2 regions of the Methylomonas rapida genome follow, and region 2 is predicted to be linked to the other one. Evidence: riboswitches for the same ligand, from Rfam matches in the RefSeq annotation. Region 2 holds a riboswitch; the other holds the start of a gene.
What was found. Region 2 has a riboswitch for cobalamin ahead of NM686_RS05440 (ribonucleoside-diphosphate reductase subunit alpha). Riboswitches for the same ligand answer to the same signal wherever they lie in the genome.
Positions count from the first base shown of each region.

Region 1: it holds a riboswitch for cobalamin, as region 2 does, so the genes downstream of both, NM686_RS01070 (TonB-dependent receptor domain-containing protein) here and NM686_RS05440 (ribonucleoside-diphosphate reductase subunit alpha) in region 2, are expected to answer to the same signal.

Region 1 is NZ_CP113517.1:231,441-237,497, forward strand. Features, by position in the region: gene NM686_RS01055 (multicopper oxidase domain-containing protein) at 1-546, shown strand, start outside; gene cbiB (adenosylcobinamide-phosphate synthase CbiB) at 630-1,547, opposite strand; gene NM686_RS01065 (hypothetical protein) at 1,644-2,219, opposite strand; gene NM686_RS01070 (TonB-dependent receptor domain-containing protein) at 2,235-4,052, opposite strand; cobalamin riboswitch at 4,162-4,384, opposite strand; gene fliW (flagellar assembly protein FliW) at 4,499-4,960, shown strand; gene panD (aspartate 1-decarboxylase) at 5,002-5,382, opposite strand; gene panC (pantoate--beta-alanine ligase) at 5,467-6,057, opposite strand, start outside.
Region 2 is NZ_CP113517.1:1,169,226-1,175,282, reverse strand. Features, by position in the region: gene NM686_RS05445 (ribonucleotide-diphosphate reductase subunit beta) at 1-180, opposite strand, end outside; gene NM686_RS05440 (ribonucleoside-diphosphate reductase subunit alpha) at 183-2,993, opposite strand; cobalamin riboswitch at 3,123-3,340, opposite strand; gene NM686_RS05435 (LysR family transcriptional regulator) at 3,417-4,313, opposite strand; gene metE (5-methyltetrahydropteroyltriglutamate--homocysteine S-methyltransferase) at 4,421-6,057, shown strand, end outside.

The sequences.
Region 1 (6,057 bases), 940 kb from region 2:
CATTACGACGGCGTCGACAATGGCCCTTCCAGTTATATCAAGCGTGACGTGCATGGCATGGTGCCGGCGCAGCGGCTGGATTTGGAGTTGAGCGGCGTGGATGACGGTCTTAACAGTTTTGGCCAAGGTGTCTGGATGTTCCATGATCACGTCGAAAAATCCTTTACCACCGATGGCATAGGCGAGGGCGGCGACATCAGTCTGGTGGTTTACAAAAACTTCTTGAACGAGAAAGGCATCCCGGAAGTGCATGGCATGAGTCTGGCGCCTTATTTCACCAAGGAATTCTGGCAACGCAAATATCCAGCATGGCAGGACTACGATGCGTGGAAAAGCCTGGGCTTGCCCGAAATCAAGGCCACCAAGGAAAAAGCCTTTGTTCCGGCGGCTCCTGCCGCCAAACCGACAGCCGCTGGCACTGACACTCAGGCAGCCGCGAATAAGTCTTCCTTCATCGGCCAGCTGCTTTACGGTTTCGCATTGGGTTTGCTGGGATACGTTGCCTACCTGAAGCGAGAAAAAATTAAGGGCCTGTTCGGTAAATAGCCGGTCAAGCTCCTTCCCAAGCAGAAAAACCCGCGCCGGCTCGGCTGGTGCGGGTTTTTTATTGTCGACGACAAATCATCGTGTCAAATAAGGCTTTCCGCTACTGCGATGAGTCCCAGCCACAAACCCAGGGTCGCATAAACCAGGCGAATGGCGCGCATAATATCGCTGTTTTCCGGCGTGCGTTGACCGCCAAACCAAGGCTTGTTTTTCAATTGGCCGTGGTAGCGGGCGGGACCGCCCAGTTCCAGATTCAAGGCGCCGGCTCCCGCGGCCATGACCGGACCGGCATTGGGGCTATCGAGTAAATGCGCCTGATGTCTCCAGGCAAACAACCCCTGTCGGTAATCGCCGAGGGCGGCATAGCTCACAGCGGTCAAGCGTGCCGGCAGCCAATTCAAGACATCGTCCAAACGCGCCGCTGCCCAGCCAAAGTTCTGGTAGCGCTGGTTTTTATAGCCCCACATCGCATCGAGGGTGTTGGCCAGTCGATGCAGCAATATGCCGAATGGGCCCAGTAACACAAACCAAACCAGCGGCGCGAAGATCGCGTCGGCGCCATTTTCCAAAACCGATTCGATCGTTGCCCGGCGCACATCAAGTACGGTCATCTGTTCGCATTCGCGGCTGACAATCTTGCTGACTTGGCTGCGTGCCAGCGGCAAGTCGTCGGTCGCCAAGGCTGTATGGACGGCTTGCGCATGTTGTTGCAGGCTGCGGGCGGCGATGCAGAAATAAACGAGCAAAACATCGATCATATCGTGCAAGATTGGCTCATTCGGCAGGTAAAACAACCCGGCGAGGCAAGGGATCAGGACGCAGGATAGGGCCAGAACACCGGCGATTTTCTGGCCGACGGCGGAATGGTTCGTGTGGAGCAGGCCTTTCTCAACCGCTGTTGCCCATTTGCCGAAGGCAACCAAGGGATGATAAAGGGGGCGTGGTTCGCCGAGGCAATAATCGAGCGTGACGGCCAGCGCTAGGGTAAGCGTGAGGGACATGCAATAAAGAGCGGTTTGAATGAGAAAAGCAGACGAGGCGGGGAATGTACAGCGCTGTAGAGGGGACCTGAATCCCCTCTGTTGCGATAAAAGGCGTTAAATGGCTTCCTGGCGGGTTTTGGCAGGCAAAAATGATTTTGCGGCGCTCACCAAAGCAAAAATGACAACGCCATAGATCAGCGTGTGGGTCAAGTAAGGCGGATAGTACATCGCGACGCGTTCGATGTATTGGACCCAGGAGCCTTCAGGATAACGGCCAGATAACCAATAGAAACTGCCGTTGGAAAACAGGAAGGCGATGGAGGTCGACACGACCAAGGCCATGAACTGCTGTCCGGCGCTGACCAAGCTCAGGTGAGCAAATTGCCGGCACCATTTGCCACCCAGCCACATGGCGCCGTAACTGGCGATCAAAAATACATAGGCCTTGGATACGCAAAAATCGCTGACGCCGAGCTTGGTGATGGCCAGATAATCGATCAGACCGGCTTCCAGCAATAGCATGGCGAACAAATAGCGTCCACCCAGCCATAAGCCGGCGCAGAAGAATATCGCCAGCGAGGCATCGGGCAACGCGAACGGCGTGCCGAAATGATGAAAACGGGTGGCGGCCATCAGCGCCATCAAGGCGACGGCGCCGGGTTTAACTGCTAAAGTGGGTTTGTGGGTCATGTCATACTCCGAGGTTCAGTTGTTGTAGTGTATGGTAAAGAAAAAATTGCGTCCGGCATTATTATACGTATCGACGGTTTGATAATCCTTATCCAGCAGATTATTCAGCTTGGCGCTGAGCGTCCAGTATTTGTCGATATGATAAGCCGTGCGTAGATCGAAGGTCACGAATCCGTCCACTTCGTTGAGATTGGTTCTGTCATCGAAGCGACTGCCTTGCGCCAATATATGGGCGCCGACATCGAAAGCGTCGAACGAGCGTGACACGTCGTACGACAGGGTTTGCTCGGCGCGCCGTGCCAGGCGTAGATTGGTGACCCTATCTCTCGGGCTCAGCATCGCCATGTTCAGGCTATTGCGCCAGCCCAGGATTTGACCTGATATTTCCGCTTCCATGCCGTCTATTTGTGCCTTGTTGATATTTTCCACCGGAAAAATCGCAATCAGATCGTCGATGTCGGTATGGTAAGCGCGTAATTGCCAGTTTGCCCAATCATGGTTACCGGCAATGCCGGCTTCGAAGCTGGTGGATTTTTCCGCTTTCAGATTCGGATTGCCGTAGTTGGGAAAATATAGCTGGTTAAACGTCGGGGCCTTGAACGCGTTACCGAAGCTGGCAAAGGCGCTGAGTCCGTAGTGCCAGTTGTAACGCCAACCAAAATTGCCAGTGACGCTGTCGCCAAAGGCCTCGTTTTCGTCCCAGCGCAGCGAGGCATTCAGGAAATGATTATCGAAAACCCGGCTATGCAATTCGCCGAATACACCGACGTCGTAGCGCGACGATTCATTGTAACGGGTCGAGCTTTGGACTTCGTCGACCCGGTAATCGGTGCCTAGCGTCGCGCGGTGGTTGTCGGTCAAGGTGATATTGTTCAGCCAAGTCGCATTCCAGCGCGTGGTGTTGAAGCGGCTATAAAAATCCCCGTTGGGGCGAAAGTTATCTGCCTCGTCCTGCGTTTGTCCAAAACGCAACGTGGAACGCCAATTGTCCATGACATCGAAACTGGCCGAAGTACCGATCATCTGATTGACGAAGTCGGTTTTATTCGGGGTGCCGTCGAATTCGGTTTTGCCGAACGAGCGCAAGAAGAACGCTTCAACTTCGGTGTTGTTGTCGAAGCGATGGCCGGCGCGCGCGTTCAAGCCGGTATTGTAATAGCCGTCGCGGTCCGGTTCGTCGACAGGAAAAAAACCGTAAGTCGGTTGGCGGGCGTCGAAACCCTGGCTGTTCAGATGGGAGGCGCCCAGCGTGTACCAGCTGTTTCGCCATTTGCCGCTGACCGTGCCCGAGGTGGTAAAGGTATCGTAAGAACCCGCGCCGGTTTCGAAGCTGATGCTGGGTTGGTCGGTTTGCGCGCCTTTGCGGGTGAAAATCTGGATCACGCCGCCGATGGCCTCAGAGCCGTATAAGCTGGATTGAGGGCCACGGATGATTTCGATGCGTTCGATTTGGTCGATCGGGATGAATTGAAACGCCGCCTGCCCGGAGGTCACCGAGCCGGCCTTGATCCCGTCGATCAGCACCAGTATATGATCGGAGTTGGTGCCTCGCATGAATACGCTGGTTTCCTTGCCGTAACCGCCGTTTTCGGTAATATCGATGCCGGGTGCGGTTTTCAATAATTCCGGTAAGGTCCTGACTTGCAATTGTTCGATGTCCTGGCGAGTGAATATCGTGGTTGCCGTCGCTAATTCATCGGTCGCCGTTTCGCTGCGGGTTGCCGTTACCAAGGTGTCTGGTAGATTGGCGGCTTCGTCGTTCCTGGCCGCTTGTGCCGATGTCGACGCGCCGACGAGCGCCAGCACCAAGGGGGTGAAGAATGGTTTTTGCATGTTGTCCTCTGCGCCCACCGCGCATTCAGGTAAATAAACGACAGAGGAAAAATGGCGCACGAAAAAGACGGAGACAGGCTCTGACCATTCCGTAAACAGCCCTCCGCTGTCTCGAATGATCTTCCGGGCCAGTCTCCGGGCTCATAAGTGGTTTTGGCCTGAATCGCGGCCTTCCCATGCAAGATACACAGTGGCGTTTTCGCGATTCTTTTACTTATCTACCGTTGCGGGGGCAGCGTCGGCTTGGGCTGTTTTTGGTAAAAAGCCGTACCGACTTCCTGTTTAAGCTGAGTCGATGGTCTGACTCAGGCACCAGAAAGAGGGGGCGATTGTAGGCAGTTCAATCGGATCCTGCAAGCATCATTGCCTTGGGCGTTGCAATTAGTTTTTTCCGTGCTATAAATGCTCTATCGATTTTCACCATAGACGAAAAAACAGGCGGCAACATGGATATTCAATCTAAACAGCTAGGCGCGCAGGACATCGATTCCGATAGCATCATCACTTTCCCACTTGGCCTGCCAGGCTTTGAGGATCAAAAGCGCTTTAGATTATTTGGCGAAGAAGGCAACGAAATCGTTTATCGCCTGCAATCCGTGGATGATGAGAACTTGATTTTTTCGGTCGCGCATCCGGCCCATTTTCACATCAATTACGACTTTGTCCTGACCGATGACGAAGAAGCCTTGTTGCAGCTACAAAGCGTCGATGACGTACTCATTCTGATTTTGCTGCACAAGGAGGACAATGACGTCGAAGGCGGCAAGCCTACCGTCAAAGGATCCATCAAGTCGCCGCTGGTCATCAATACCGAACGGCGTATCGGCTTGCAGAAAGTATTGGCGACGATAGAACAAAGCATCACGCTGACCGAAAGAGTCAGTGAAATCGCCGTTTCGGAAGCTTGAGCGGAAAATCGGCCGCCGCGATGAGCGGCGGTTGCGGAAATTTAGGCGGCCTGGACCGGGATGGAATGGCTGGAATGGCTGATTTTGTTGTTGCCATCGAAATAAACCAGGGTAGGTTTGTAATTCTTCAATTCCTTTTCATCAAGGCTGGCGAAAGCGGCTATGATGATCAAGTCGCCAGGGCAAGCCAAACGGGCCGCGGCTCCATTGATCGAAAACACCCCGGAGCCTTCTTCCGCGCGAATCGCATAAGTGGTAAAGCGTTGGCCGTTGTTGATGTTGTAGATGTGAATTTGCTCGTATTCGCGGATTCCTGAAACATCCAGGATTTTGCCATCAATGGCACACGAACCCTCATAATCGAGCTCGGAATGCGTTACACGCGCCCGGTGTAACTTGGCTTTAAGCATGTTTATGTGCATGGTAAGCATCTTCAAATACTAGGGGAGGGGCGATTATGCCCGAAATCTGGCAGGCTATCAAATTTAAGCCGCTGCTGAATTAGATTAAAATTCAGTGCGATCAGCCAGTTGTCGGGAAAAATAGAGGTTATCGATCAAACGGGTTTTTCCGAGCTTGGCGGCGATCAAAACGACCAGATTCTGGTCGCTTGCTGTCGCCGGCAACAGGTCCACGCTGCGGCAAACCTGAAAATAGTCGAGCATGAATCCCGCTCTTTGCAGCACCTCGGCTTGCCGTTCGATAATGGTCCGATAATCATCCGGACCTTTAAGAATGGCATCCCGTACCGTTAGCAGCGAACGATACAGCAAGGGAGCCACTTGTCTTTCGCTTTCTGACAGATAGCCGTTACGCGAGCTCATCGCCAAGCCGTCGGTTTCCCTCACCGTCGGCACGCCTTGGATCTCGACCGGGATGTTTAAATCGGTCACCATGCGTCGAATCACCGCCAGTTGCTGAAAATCCTTCTCGCCCAACAGCAACAAATCCGGTTGAACCATGTTCAGCAATTTGCACACCACTACTGCCACGCCATCGAAGTGGCCGGGCCGGCTGGCGCCGCAATGCAGAATTGATAAATTTTTTACCGAAACTTGGGTTTGTAACGGCTGCGGATACATTTCTTCGACGGTCGG
Region 2 (6,057 bases):
CCGTTTATCTGCGGCATCGACTGGCATGCTGATGACGGCTTTGGGCGTTGGCGTGTGTGCATCCCGTAGCATCGTTCCTTGGTCAGATGCGGAGCCGACGCCATACGCCGGTTTAGCTGTAGCAGCGCAGGCAGAAGGCTGGGTGACGACAGCATCCCAATCCTCAAAATTTGCAGTCATTTTCATTGGCAGGCCTCACAATCCGGATCGGTGATTGAACAGGCTCGGGTGGGCGCATCGTCACCAGCGGTTTTTTCCATCGCTGTTGCAGCCAGTGTGCGCAAGTAATAGGTGGTTTTCAGGCCTCGCCGCCAAGCCAGACGATACAAGTGATCCAACTGCTTGCCGGAGGCGCCGGCCACGTAAAGGTTGAGCGATTGCGACTGATCGATCCATTTTTGTCGACGAGCGGCGGCTTCGATCAGCCAGTCGGCTTCGACTTCAAAAGCGGTGGCATAACGGGCCTTGGTCGGTTCCGGAATGCGTTCGATGGCGGCCAGCGAGCCGTCGAAGTATTTCAAATCGGCGACCATCACCTCGTCCCACAAATCCAGCGCCTTCAGTTCGCGCACCAGCGCGGCGTTGACCACGGTGAATTCGCCGGACAAATTGGATTTGACATACAGATTCTGGTAAATCGGCTCGATCGATGCCGAAACGCCGACGATGTTGGCGATGGTCGCGGTCGGCGCGATGGCAACGCAATTGGAATTACGCATGCCGATTTGACTGATCCGCTGTCTGAGCCTGTCCCAATCCAGATGGGCACCGCGGTCGGTCTCCAACAGTCCGCCGCGTGCCTCGGCCAGGCTATCCAGTGTATCCAGCGGCAGCACGCCTTGTTGCCACAGGCTGCCGGTAAAGCTGCTGTAGCGGCCGCGTTGCTCAGCCAGTTCTGTGGATGCCTGGTAAGCGTAATAACACAACAGCTCGGCGGAACGATCAGCAAACGTCACCGCCTCGTCGCTGGCATAGGCCAAACCCATACGTTGCAGGCAGTCGGCAAAGCCCATCAGCCCCAATCCCACCGGACGATGACGCAGGTTGGCGTTGCGCGCCTTGGGGGTGGCGTAAAAATTGATGTCGATGACATTGTCCAGCATCCGCATGGCCGTGTTAATGGTTCGTTGCAGTTTGTCGGCATCCAGCTGCCAGTTGCCGTCTCGCTCGCTTAAATGTGCCGGCAGATTCACTGAGCCCAGGTTGCAGACCGCGGTTTCATCGGCCGAGGTATTCAGCGTGATTTCAGTACACAGATTGGAGCCATGCACCACGCCGACATGTTGCTGCGGCGAGCGCAGATTGCAGGCATCCTTGAAGGTGATCCACGGGTGGCCGGTTTCGAACAGCATGGTCAGCATCTTGCGCCAAAGTTGCACCGCGCCGATTTGCTTGTACTGTCTGATTTCGCCGCGTTCGGCCTTGGCTTCGTGATGGACATAAGCGGCGGCGAAGTCCGGGCCGAATTTGTCGTGCAGATCGGGCACATCGACCGGTGAAAACAATGTCCACTGGCCATTTTCCTCCACCCGTTGCATGAACAGGTCGGACACCCAGGCGGCGGTATTCATGTCATGGCAGCGGCGGCGCTCGTCGCCGGTGTTCTTGCGCAAATCCAGGAATTCCTCGAAATCCAGGTGCCAGTTTTCCAGATAGGCGCAGACCGCGCCCTTGCGTTTGCCACCCTGGTTGACCGCGACGGCGGTATCGTTGACCACCTTTAAAAACGGAATTACGCCCTGACTGTGGCCGTTGGTTCCCTTGATCCGGCTGCCCAATGCCCGCACCGGCGTCCAGTCGTTGCCCAGGCCGCCGGCGTATTTTTGCAACAAGGCATTTTCCTTGATGCCCTGGTAAATGCCGTCCAGATCGTCGGATACCGTAGTCAGATAGCACGACGACAATTGCGGATGGCGGGTGCCGCTGTTGAACAAGGTCGGCGTCGAACACATGAAGTCGAAGCTGGACAGCAGCCGGTAAAACTCGATGGCGCGTGCTTCGCGGTCGATTTCGTTCAAGGCCAGCCCCATCGCCACCCGCATGAAGAAACATTGCGGCAGTTCGATGCGGCGGCCGTCGATGTGCAGAAAATAACGATCGTACAGGGTTTGCAGGCCCAGATAATCGAATTGCAGATCGCGTTCGGCCAGCAAGGCCTGACCGAGGCGGGGCAAGTCGAAATCCTTCAGGCGCGGGTCGAGTAATTCGGCGGCGATTCCGGCGGCGATAAATTCGCCCAAACTATCGGCATAGCGTTCGGCCATCGCGGCCTGATTCACGGCCAGCCCCAATACTTCCAGACGCAAATGACTCAGCAGCAAACGGGCCGCGACCTTGGCATAGTCGGGTTCGCGTTCGATCAAGGTGCGCGCCGCCAGCACCAAGGCCTGGCGCACCGCAGTCAGCGGAATGCCGTCGTAGAGATTTTGCCGGGTTTGCGTCCAGACCAGTTCGGCATCGACATCGGTCAAGCCGGCGCAGGCCTCGCGACACACATCCTGCAGCGCCAAGCTTTCCAGCGGCTGACGTTGTCCGTCGACCTCGACCTGTAGCGAGGGGACAATGTCTGCCGCTGATGTTTCGGCCGTGCGCTGTTCGGCGTGTTTTTCGCGGTACAGCACATAGGCGCGGGCCACATCGTGGGCGCCGGAGCGCATCAAGGCCAGTTCGACCTGATCCTGAATGTCTTCGATATGCACCGTACCGCCGCCGGGCAGGCGTCGCGTCAATGCCTCGACCACGCTGGCAGTCAGTTGAGCCACCTGCTCGCGAATACGGGATGAATTGACACCGTGTTGGCCTTCGACAGCCAGAAAGGCTTTGGTGATGGCAATGGCGATCTTTTCCGGCTGAAACGCCACCACCGAACGATTACGGCGGATCACTTCCAGGCCGCTGTATGCCAGCGGCAACGGATAATCGGTAGTTGTAAGAACGCCTGATTCGGCAATGCCGGGACGTAGGTTGGATGAACTGACTGCGGTAGCTTGCATGCGATACTCCACGCGATTAATGACGGGAGTGGCGGAAGAGGAAGGGAAAGCCGGGAACCGGAGCGCGATACGAAAACCGCCGGAAGCCAATGCGCTTGCCATCGTCTTCGGAGGCACCCCGCTCCTGGTTGACTGAAGGTTTCGAAGGCAGGTCTCCTGGCTTTCGGGTCATCGTCTTGGTTCGCCTTCCCGGACTCGCGTCCAGTGGCATGCTTGAACAAAGACTCGCCAATTACAGTTGCGGGGGCAGCTCCGGCTTATCAGTAGTTAAAGATCGAATTCTTAGACCACCGACCGGATTCCCTTTTAATCCCCCTTTTGGGGGAACCATCTCGGAGAAGGATTCTAGGCTGGCGGCATAGGGACGTCAAGCTCAAATTACTATATGTGCCGATTAAATTTTTAATTTATCACTATATGTAGTTATTGCTGTTTGATTGCCAACCCGGTACGGGCATGATGGATCAGCCATTGCAGGTATTCCAAACCCACATCCTCATGCCGACAGGCCAGATACATGGTTTTACCGATGGGCAGGTCGGCGAAGCGCAAGCCGTTCAGACCGAGTTTGGCGGATTTGTCGGCCAGCAGCCATTCCGGTAGCAGGCAAACGCCGCGACCGGCTGCGGCCAATTGCAACATGATGTCGGTTTCCTCAACCTGGATGTGTGCAGCGGGCTCGATACCTGCCGGTTGCAGCACCTTACGGAACATGTCGAGGCGGTCGCGGGCCACCGGGTAGGTCAACACGGTTTCGCCGCGCAGATCGTCGGGCACGATGAGCCCGCGACCGGCCAGCGGATGGCTGTCGGCGACGATCAACGCCAACTCAAAATCGAATAATGGCTGGTAGCTGAGCAGGCCATTTTCGACCGGATCGGAGGTCAACACAGCGTCCAGCTTGTATTGGCGAATCGCCTCGAACGATTCAAAACGGTAGCGCGACGTGACTTCCACCGTCAAATCCGGCCAGGCGCGCAAATAGGGTTGCAGGATGTTACGGAACCATTCGTAGCAGGCATGGCATTCGATACCTATGGTCAATTTGCCGGTTTTGCCTTTAGCCAGTTGCGCCAAGTGGTTTTCAGCCGAATCGACGGTGGCGATGACCGACTCGGCCACCTCCGACAAATAGCGCCCGGCTTGACTCAACACCAGCGAGCGGCCCTGCTTGTACCACAGCGTCACGCCCAGGCGTTGCTCCAGGTTTTTGATTTGATGCGACAACGCCGACTGGGTCAGATGCAGGGTTTCGGCGGCGGCGCTCAGGGTGCCGTGGCGTTTTAATGCCAGCAGGATACGCAGATGGATCAATTCCATATCAATGAATAAGCCTCATAGATTGATGAAGAATCATCGATTATCGTCATTCGTTGATCTGTTTACAATGTTTTATGTGTCAAATATTCACTAGACGGCAGTTATTCATGACAAAAATTCACAATTTAGGTTTTCCCCGTATCGGCGCCAAGCGCGAACTCAAGTTTGCTTTGGAGTCGTACTGGCAAGGCCAGTCCTCGCGTGACGAACTCAAAACACTCGGCCAACAGTTGCGCCAGCGCCATTGGCAACTTCAAGCTGGACTGGATAGCGTGCCGGTCGGCGACTTCGCCTATTACGACCAGGTGCTGGACATGAGCTTTACCTTGGGCAACTTGCCCGAGCGGGTGCGGGATTTTCACGGCGACGCGCTGGACAACTACTTCCGCGTCGCCCGTGGCCGTTCGGCGGATTCGGCAAACGACGCCGACGATTGCTGTGCAGGCGTGGCCGCCGGCGAAATGACCAAATGGTTCGATACCAATTACCATTACATCGTGCCCGAGTTCTCCGCCGCCACGGAATTCAAACTGGATGCGTCCCGCCTATTGGAACAACTGGGGGAAGCCAAGGCCCAGGGCGTCACCACCAAGCCGGTACTCATCGGCCCGGTCACTTACTTATGGCTGGGCAAGGCCAAGGACGATTCAGACAAGCTGGCACTGTTGCCCAAACTGTTGCCGGTTTACGCGGAGTTGCTGGACACGCTGGCGGCGGAGGGTGTTGAATGGGTACAGATCGACGAACCGATTCTGGTCACCGAACTCGATGCCGTTTGGCAAAATGCCTTCGTTACGGCGTATCGGCAATTGGCTGATTGCCCGGTTAAACTTTTATTGGCGACCTATTTCGGTCAACTGGCGGAAAACCGCAGTCTCACCGCCAATTTACCGGTGGCCGGTTTGCATGTCGATGCCATCAACGGCAGCGATGACGTCGAGCCGCTGATCGATCAGTTGCCTGCAGGCAAGGTTTTATCGCTGGGGGTGATCAATGGCCGTAACATCTGGAAAACCGACCTCAACGCCGTGCTGGATTGGCTGGAACCTTTAGCGCAACAACTGGGCGAACGCCTGTGGCTGGCACCGTCGTGCTCGCTGCTGCATGTGCCGGTCGATCTGGACAGCGAGCAGAAACTCGACGCCGAAATCAAATCCTGGCTGGCCTTTGCCAAGCAGAAGCTCGAAGAACTGCGCCAGTTGAGCACCGCACTGAACCAAGGGCGCGCGGCGGTCAAAGCCGAACTGGACGCCAACCGTGCTGCCATCGAAGCGCGCCGTCTTTCGGCGCGGGTCAACAATCCGGCGATCAAGGCGGCGTTGGCCGGTATCACCCCGCAAATGGCGCAGCGCAAAAGCCCTTATGCGCAACGTGCCGTCAAGCAGGTCGCGTTGCTGAAATTACCCAAGTTCCCCACCACCACTATCGGCTCGTTTCCGCAAACGGCGGAAATTCGTCTGGCACGCAGTCAGTTCAAGTCCGGCAAACTGGATGAAGCCGGCTATAAAGCGGCCATGCGCGCCGAAATCGCCCGTTGCGTGCGCGAGCAGGAGGCGCTCGGTTTGGACGTGTTGGTACATGGCGAAGCCGAGCGTAACGACATGGTGGAATATTTCGGCGAACAGCTCGACGGCTATGCGTTCAGCCAATCCGGTTGGGTGCAGTCTTACGGTTCTCGTTGCGTCAAGCCGCCCATCCTGTTCGGCGACATCAGCCGCCCGCGCCCGATGACCATCGAATGGAT